DNA from 2 places in the Pseudoalteromonas sp. THAF3 genome. Region 1 is predicted to be linked to the other one. Evidence: predicted binding sites of a transcription regulator. Region 1 holds the regulator's gene; the other holds the start of a gene.

The links. Region 1 encodes LexA, which represses DNA repair genes until DNA is damaged. Its sites were predicted from a motif close to TACTGTATNNNNATACAGTA; they were not measured.
Region 2: a site for LexA is predicted at 2,491-2,510, ahead of uvrD (DNA helicase II). Genes of this name have one in related genera too.

The regions. Positions count from the first base shown of each region.
Region 1 covers NZ_CP045418.1:2,983,377-2,987,822, forward strand. Annotated here, with positions in the region: gene ctaD (cytochrome c oxidase subunit I) at 1-538, opposite strand, end outside; gene coxB (cytochrome c oxidase subunit II) at 535-1,668, opposite strand; gene lexA (transcriptional repressor LexA) at 1,987-2,604, opposite strand; gene FIU82_RS13990 (HNH endonuclease family protein) at 2,824-3,573, shown strand; gene FIU82_RS13995 (STAS/SEC14 domain-containing protein) at 3,639-4,004, shown strand; gene FIU82_RS14000 (DUF924 family protein) at 4,005-4,446, opposite strand, start outside.
Region 2 covers NZ_CP045418.1:48,659-53,104, reverse strand. Annotated here, with positions in the region: gene FIU82_RS00260 (DUF484 family protein) at 1-392, shown strand, start outside; gene xerC (tyrosine recombinase XerC) at 389-1,321, shown strand; gene FIU82_RS00250 (HAD-IA family hydrolase) at 1,324-2,016, shown strand; gene FIU82_RS00245 (GNAT family N-acetyltransferase) at 2,133-2,432, shown strand; gene uvrD (DNA helicase II) at 2,575-4,446, shown strand, end outside.

The DNA of each region.
Region 1 (4,446 bases):
TGGTCACAATGACATTAATGGCCCCCATGATGGAACTTATCCCCATAATGTGAATGGCAAATACAAACAGGGCAGTATTGTCGTTGCTGTAGGTGGTTGATAAGGGCGCATAGAAGGTCCATCCAAAGGCTGGACCGCCGCCTTCCATAAACAGCGACAGCAATAGGATGGCAAAAGCGAATGGCAGAATCCAAAAGCTCCAGTTATTCATTCGCGGCAAAGCCATATCTGGCGCGCCAATCATCATGGGGATCATCCAGTTAGCTAAGCCCGTGAAGGCAGGCATCACGGCGCCGAAGACCATAATCAAACCATGTACTGTGGTCATTTGGTTGAAAAAATGAGGGTCAACCAGCTGAAGTCCTGGTTGGAATAACTCGGCTCGGATCACCATTGCCATGGCGCCACCGGTTAAAAACATCAACAACGAAAATAATAAGTACAAGGTGCCGATGTCTTTGTGGTTAGTAGTAAAAAGCCAGCGTTTTATTCCGGTTGCAGGCCCGTGATGTTCATGTGTTGCAGCTGCTGTACTCATTGTTCCTCCCCATCAATATAGGCCTGAATCACGCTTGGTTGAACGATGTCACCGGTTTCATTACCAAAGGCATTGCGTTGGTAAGTAACCACCGCAGCCAACTCTTTAAGCGTAAGTTGACCGACAAATGCCTGCATCGCAGTCCCTGGCTTACCGTGCACCACAATATCGATATGGTCGTTAATATCGCCGGTGGCTATTGGACTGCCTTTTATGGCGGGGAAGACTCCAGGTAAACCAAGCCCCGTAGGCTGATGACAAGCTGCGCAGCGCGTGATGTACACTTGCTCGCCCGATGCCATTAGCTCATCTTCAGAGAGGATTTGTTCTAGCAGCTCAGCATCGGCCTGCGCCTGAGCTTGCTTCGCTTGTTTCTGCTCTGCCAGCCAAGCGTCAAACTCTTCAGGGGGTTTTGCTTCTACGACCACCGGCATAAAACCGTGGTCTTTACCGCATAACTCGGCGCACTGGCCGCGATACGTACCCGGTTCGTTTACGCGTGTCCAAGCTTCGTTGATAAACCCAGGGTTAGCGTCTTTCTTTACTGCAAAATCGGGCACCCACCAAGAGTGAATGACGTCATCTGAGGTCATTAAAAAACGTACTTTTTGATTAGTGGGAATAACCAAGGGTTTATCTACTTCGAGGAGGTAATTGTCGCCCTTATTTTGCGCATTTTTGATTTGCTCTTGAGGCGTTGACAGCAGTGAGTAAAAGCCCACATCGTGGCCCATATACTCGTAGTGCCATTTCCATTGTGAACCAGTCACCTTAATAGTGATATCGGCCTTTGTTGTATCCTCCATAGCAATCAGGGTTTTGGTGGCCGGTACAGCCATGGCTATGAGAATAACAAATGGAATCGCTGTCCAAAGTATTTCTACTTTGGTGCTTTCATGAAAGGTAGCGGGGGTGACCCCTTTTGACTTGCGGTGTTTGAGCAGCGCCCAAAACATCACCGCGAAAACAACCACACCAATCACACAGCATATAATAAATATGGTCATGTGTAGTTGGTAAACATTTTCGCTAATGTCAGTTACCCCTTGGCGCAAGTTGTACTTGCTATTCGCGGACACCAATTGAGGGAATAACAGACATAGCAACATGAGGGAGCTCAGCTTCTTCATGTGTACCATCTCCTTATTGTTGCGCAATGCAAGGAAGAGGCGGTTACAGCTTAATACCCAATCTTCGTTATTATTATGCTTTTACCAGTCGACAACTTTGACCCTAAATAAACTGTTGAAAAACCGACCAGCAAAGCCTGTAATATAACCAATTAGTCAAAGATTGAGCTAATAGCAAGTTAATACACTATTTTTGTTTACGTTTTATTAATAAATTAACAGGGAGATTCAAGCTGTTAGAAAGCACTGTGGCTAAGGAGGAAACATGGGGAAAGCCCCTAATAACAGACCTATTAGAGGCAAAATAAGTAAATTTAATTACATCCAGTCGGCGTTTCGGATCACACCTACAGCTAAGCCTTCAATATTAAAGGATTCGTTCTCTAAATCGACTTCGATGGGTGTGAATTCTTCATTCTCTGCATGCAGCAGAACCTTACGCCCTGCTTTTTCTAAGCGCTTCACGGTGACATCTTCATCAACCCGCGCGACCACCACTTGGCCGTTTTCAGCCACCTGAGTGCGATGTACCGCTAATAAGTCACCATCCATAATGCCGATATCTTTCATACTCATGCCATTTACGCGCAGCAAATAATCTGCAGCAGGCTTGAACAACAATGGGTCTATCTGGCAGTGACTCTCTATATGCTGTTGGGCAAGAATGGGCTCGCCCGCAGCAACACGGCCAATTAAAGGCAGGCCCAATTGTTCGGGTTCTTCTTCCTCGACCAATTGAATACCTCGACTCGCGCCAGGCTTCATTTTGATTACGCCTTTCTTAGCCAACGCCTTAAGATGTTCTTCTGCGGCGTTAGCACTGCGAAACCCCAGTGTTTGTGCAATTTCTGCACGCGTCGGCGGCATGCCGGTATCTTTAATAAAGACTTTAATCAGCTCAAGAATTTGCGATTGGCGTTTAGTTAATGGGCGCATACAACTGGGTTTCCATACAGTACATTTAACTGTGAGTATATACAGTTAAATGAAAATCGCAAATAAAATCAGGGAATTTGCTGACCATTGCAACCTTAATTAATGCAACTTCGCTTTTATTCATATGCAACCTCACCTCATACTCATAAAGTGATAGGTGACGAATGCGCGACAATGCTTTAAAGTAGCGCTATTTTAGTCATGTTATTAAGCAGTTAGATGACTCGCCAAGGTGTATTTTCAGCGTTCCTTTTACTTATTTCGGCACTGACGATAGGTGCGTGCAAAGCCGATACGGTCAAGATGTCGCGCAGCGGCCTTTGTCACCCTGAAGACTCGGCTCATTATCAACGCACTCAATCTTTCACTCCCTATGCGAACTTAGAAAGCTGTCTAGCAGACGGTGGACGTTTACCAAAGAACTACACTAAACAAACATCAGAAAATAGTTATCATCGGGGTAACTGGCCACATTGGCTAGACACCGATCACGACTGCCAAGATGCCCGTGCTGAAGTGCTGATTGCCCAATCACACAGTGATGTAAGCTACACCACTCAAGCGCGCTGCACCGTCACCAGCGGCCAGTGGCATGACCCTTATTCGGGGCAGTTACTACGCAATGACGATGACTTAGATATAGACCATATTGTGCCGCTTAAATTTGCCTATGAACACGGTGCTGCCACCTGGAGTCGTTCGCAAAAGGCACAATTTGCCAACGATATGGAGAATTTGCTTGCTGTTGATGATGGCCTAAATCGTAGCAAAGGCGCAAAAGGCCCTTGGCAATGGTTGCCGCCGCATCAAGATTACCGCTGTCAGTACATTCAGCGCTTTAATTACATCATGAGCAAGTATGACCTTCGCTACTCGCAAAACGAAAAAGACCAAGTTCAGAGTTTGCTGCAAAGCTGCGTAGGTGAAACTTTAAACCTCAGCGCACTACCTACAACCTTGCACCAATAACCAACCGCTTGTAAGTAAATATTCTATATTGATAGAGCATCCAATGAACTCGTTGGCGAGGATATATGCTCAATATCACTATACACGAAACACACAATACCGCCCTACTCGAACCACAAGGCCAGCTGACAGCAGAAGACTTTGCAGCAGCCGTGCGTATTATCGACCCTTATATTGAACAGCATACAAAGCTACATGCTCTCATTATTGCTACTGAACACTTTCCGGGTTGGGACTCATTTGCCGCATTACTCTCTCATCTGCAATTTGTGCGCGACCATCATCAAAAGGTGAATAAAGTAGCCATTGCCACCAATTCGTTGCTTGGTAACTTTGCCCAGCACCTTGGCGCACACTTTATTCATGCAGAAGTTAAATCCTTTCGTTATGAACAACGTGAACAAGCGAAGCGCTGGGCACAAAGCCCTTAACTAAAAGCGGCTACCAGGCTGATTCAAAAACGCCTGTTCAGTGTCGCTCGATTGCCGACCGAGAATATCATTACGATGTGGATAACGCCCAAAACGGTCAATGATTTCTTTGTGAGCCAGTTCATATTTATAGTTACTTAAGGGCCGAAAAAGCTGCTCGGCCACCACATGAATCGCCTGGCTCTCACTGTGCATATAGGGCATGTATAAGAAACTACGCTCGGTATCATCAAGCTCTAAAGCAAACTTTTTCTCCACCGCATTCTGCGCCAAACATAAAGCCAGTGCATCGGTTGCAAACGCTTGGGCCGTATCGCGGAACATATTACGAGGAAACTGATCCAGCACTATAATTTCACATAACGCGCCTCGAGCAGATTTTCGCCAAGAATAAAGCTCGCCTTGGCGCGCTGCCTCGTAAGTAGGTAAAAATTGCTTTTTT
Region 2 (4,446 bases), 300 kb from region 1:
TTTACCAAGTATTCAGTGCCTGTCATCGCCAGCTTATGAGTGACTGCGAATTTGTCGAGCTTGCCAGTAGCCTAGAGCAACTTATTTGCGAGCAACTGCAGCTTAACGAGTGCAAGTTGGTTCAGTACAATGACGCTCTGCAACCGCTAATAAATAGCCGTTTACACGCACAAGGCCATTATCTAGGACGTCTCTCGGAGCAAGAGCAGGCATTGATCTTTAATCATACCTGCAAGAGCGCGGCATTGTACTTAATTGGTGAGCCGGATGCGCCCTTAGCATTGCTCGCATTTGCCAGCGAAGATGAACTGCATTTTGAGCCCGCGCAGGACAGCTTTTTTATCTTCGAGTTTGTGAAAGCATTACAAGAGCGTCTCGCTACCAGTTCATGAGCGAGTCGCAGGCGCTAACATTTTCGACCATGGCTGACACTTGGGCCACACCTGTCCAGTCGTACAGTGATTATCTTCGTTTTGAAAAACAATATTCGCCACTCACCTTAGAACAATATCAACGACAACTTCTTGAAGTGGCGCGGTATTATCATGAAGAGCGTGATGGTTGGCTGACCTTAAGCGCGGATGATATTCGTCGGTTCGCCATGTCATTGCGAGCACGAGGCCTAAGTGCACGTACCGTCAGTTTAAAATTAAGTTGTCTGCGGGCTTTTTTTCGCTATTTGAAGCTTCACCACCAGCACCACGACAACCCGGCGCAGTACGTAAAAGGGCCAAAATTCGATAAGCCCCTGCCTCGTAACTTAGATGTAGACCAAATGCATCAATTGTTAGATATTGATGATGATGATCCCCTTGCAGTTCGTGATAAAGCCATGATGGAGCTGATGTACTCCAGTGGTTTGCGGATCAGCGAACTGGTGAGCTTAAATGTAACCGATATAGACGTGCGTGGCGGAGAAGTTCGGGTCCTAGGTAAAGGCCGTAAAGAGCGTATTGTTCCTGTGGGCCGCCAAGCCATTAGCGCATTAAACTCGTGGCTAAAAATACGCCCAGCGCTGATAGGCCAAGACTCTGATGCGCTATTTTTATCACAGCGCAAGTTGCGCATTTCTGCTCGTCACGTACGTGAGCGCATGCGTGAATGGGGTGTCAAACAAGGGATTAGTGCCCAGGTACATCCACACAAACTACGCCACTCTTTTGCTTCGCATGTACTTGAGTCCAGTGGTGATTTGCGCGCGGTGCAAGAGTTGCTTGGACACAGCAGCTTGTCCGCCACTCAGGTTTATACCCATTTGGACTTTCAACACCTTGCCAAGGTGTATGATAATACCCACCCTAGAGCCAAAAAACAGAAGTAACTATGATTCGATTCAATCGCGCCTTAGAGCAAGCCAAAGTGCTCAGTTTTGATTTGGATGACACGCTGTATAACAATCATCCGGTTATTAAGGCTGCACTGCAGGCGCAACATGATTACTTACAAACATTGCCGCAATGGCGCGAGCAAGAAGCTGATTTTTGGCAATACTGTCGCGAGCAGGCGTTAATGCGGCAGCCAGCATTAGCGCATGATGTTACCGCCCTGCGTAAGCAGGCACTTACTCACGCCATGAATCACTTGGGTGTTGATAACAGCCATGCTGAACATGCCTATCGGGCGTTTGCCGAGGCCCGTAGTGACATTGTTGTTGCCGACAGTGTGCTGGCATTATTGGACACTTTGCGCCAACGCTTTCGCCTGATAGCCATCACCAACGGCAATGTCGATGTCACCCGCTTTAACCTTCATGGCCAGTTTGATGCCGTGTTTATGGCCGGCCCAGACGGTCGTGCTAAACCTTATAGCGACCTTTACCACAAAGCAGCACAGGCAATGGCAGTCATACCGCAACAAATAATCCATATCGGCGATAGCTTAGACACCGATGTACAAGGCGCTAATAATGCTGGTTGCAAGAGTGTATGGCTCAATAACCAAGCGACTAGTTACCAGTACAAGGGGTTAGCGGATATGGAGATTAGCGATATCCATGAGCTCGAAATTCTCACTTAAACCGGTTAGTTTGTCCGAGTGTTTAACAGCTCAGCTGTCGTATTCCAGAGCTTGCCACTGGGGCCAGCCTAGCTCGCTATGAGCGAAAAATCGCAGCGGCTCCTTTCCTTGCTCTCGTGGCTTATCAGCAACATCATATTATCGGTTTCAAACTGGGCTTTGCGTTGTCACCACAATGTTTTTATAGCTGGCTTGGCGGTGTGGTGCCCAGTTATCGCTCTCAAGGGGTAGCCAGGGCGCTGCTGCAATATCAAGAGCGCTGGGCCAAAGCCCATGGCTATCAAGAAATTCAAGTTAAGAGCATGCTGTGCTTTAGCGCTATGCGTGCCATGTTGGCGAAATATCAGTACCTACAACTCACTGCTAACAGCCAAATTGATGCCGATACTAAGATTGTATTTAGCAAGCTGCTATAAAGCCATCAAGTGCCAGTGTAGGGCCTGCAAAACCATAGTTAATGACAAAGAGACAGCGCACTGGTTATAAAAACAGTATTCTATTTAGCCAAGCTGGAACTCTTGTTATACTGGTGGCAATTATGACAGGTGGAAAGCGGCGATGGATGTATCTGAATTACTTGATGGCTTAAACGACAAGCAACGCGAGGCGGTAGCAGCGCCGTTGCAAAATATGCTGGTATTAGCAGGAGCTGGCTCGGGCAAAACCCGAGTCTTGGTGCACCGCATCGCTTGGCTTACTCAAGTTGAAGGAGCCTCGCCTTTTAGCATCTTCGCCGTAACCTTTACCAACAAAGCCGCAAAAGAGATGCGTGCTCGTGTCGAGCAGACCATTCAAGGCTCCGTTGGCGGCATGTGGGTAGGCACATTCCACGGCTTGGCACACCGTATTTTGCGCGCCCATCACCGCGAGGCCAAGCTACCTGAGTCTTTTCAAATTCTTGATAGCGATGATCAACAGCGAATGATCCGTCGCTTACTCAAGGCCATGAATATTGATGAGAAGAAGTGGCCAGCCAAACACCTCGCATGGTATATCAGCGCCAAAAAAGATGAGGGCCTGCGCCCGGGTGACATTCAAGCCTATGATGTCAATGAGCAGCTATTGCTGCGTGTATACTCAGCTTACCAAGAAGCTTGCGATCGCGCCGGACTGGTCGATTTTGCAGAAATACTGTTGCGCTGCTACGAGGTACTGCAGCAAAACCCCACTTTGCTGCGCCATTATCAACAGCGCTTTGCGCATATTCTGGTGGATGAGTTTCAAGATACCAATACCATTCAGTACCGCTGGCTAGCACTGATCGCAGGCGATACCAACAGTATGATGATTGTCGGCGATGATGATCAAAGTATCTATGGCTGGCGTGGTGCCCGTATCGAGAATATCAAACGCTTTTTAGACGACTTCGACGCCGAAACCATTCGTCTTGAACAAAATTACCGCTCGACTGCCACCATCTTGAAAGCGGCGAACTCTCTAATTGAGAATAACGCAGAACGCATGGGTAAAAACCTGTGGACCGACGGCAATCAAGGCGAGCCTATTTCCATTTATGCTGCTTTTAATGAGCTAGATGAAGCGCGCTTTATTGTTGGCAAAATAAAAACCTGGATGGATGCAGGCAATGCGCTAACCGATACCGCAATTCTTTACCGTAACAATGCGCAATCTCGAGTCTTAGAGGAAGCCTTGTTACAAGAGGGATTAAAGTACCGTATTTATGGCGGCATGCGCTTCTTCGAGCGCCAAGAAATCAAAGATGCATTATGTTATTTGCGCCTGGTGAGTAATCGTCAAGATGATGCCGCCTTTGAGCGTGTGATCAACACCCCAACTCGAGGCATTGGCGATAAGACGCTCAGTCATATTCGTGACTGTGCCCGAGCCGAGTCGCTGCCGTTATGGTATGCCGCCAAGGCTATCTTAGAGCAGAAACATTTGTCTGGTCGCGCCGCCACGGCAGTTAATCGCTTTATTGAGTTGGTTGAGGGGGTGGAGCAGCGTATTGCTGAGTTGACCCTCGCAGAGCAGGCAAAATACACCATAGAGAATACCGGTTTGATGGCCATGTATCAGGCCGAAAAAGGCGAAAAAGGCCGTGCTCGCGTGGAAAACTTAGAAGAGCTTATTAACGCTTGCGAGCAGTATGAATTACCTGTTGATGAAGAGTTTTCCTCACCACTGCAAGGCTTTTTAGCCTATACCTCTTTAGAAGCCGGAGAGGGTCAAGCCGAAGAGCACGAAGACGCTGTGCAAATGATGACTCTGCACTCTGCCAAAGGCTTAGAGTTTCCACTGGTATTTATGGTCGGCGTAGAGGAAGGCATGTTCCCATCACAACAAAGCCAAGAGGAAAGTGGTCGCTTAGAAGAAGAGCGCCGTCTATGTTATGTGGGCATGACCCGAGCCATGGATAAACTCTATATTACCCACGCTGAAAGCCGGCGCTTATATGGCCAAGAAAAGTAT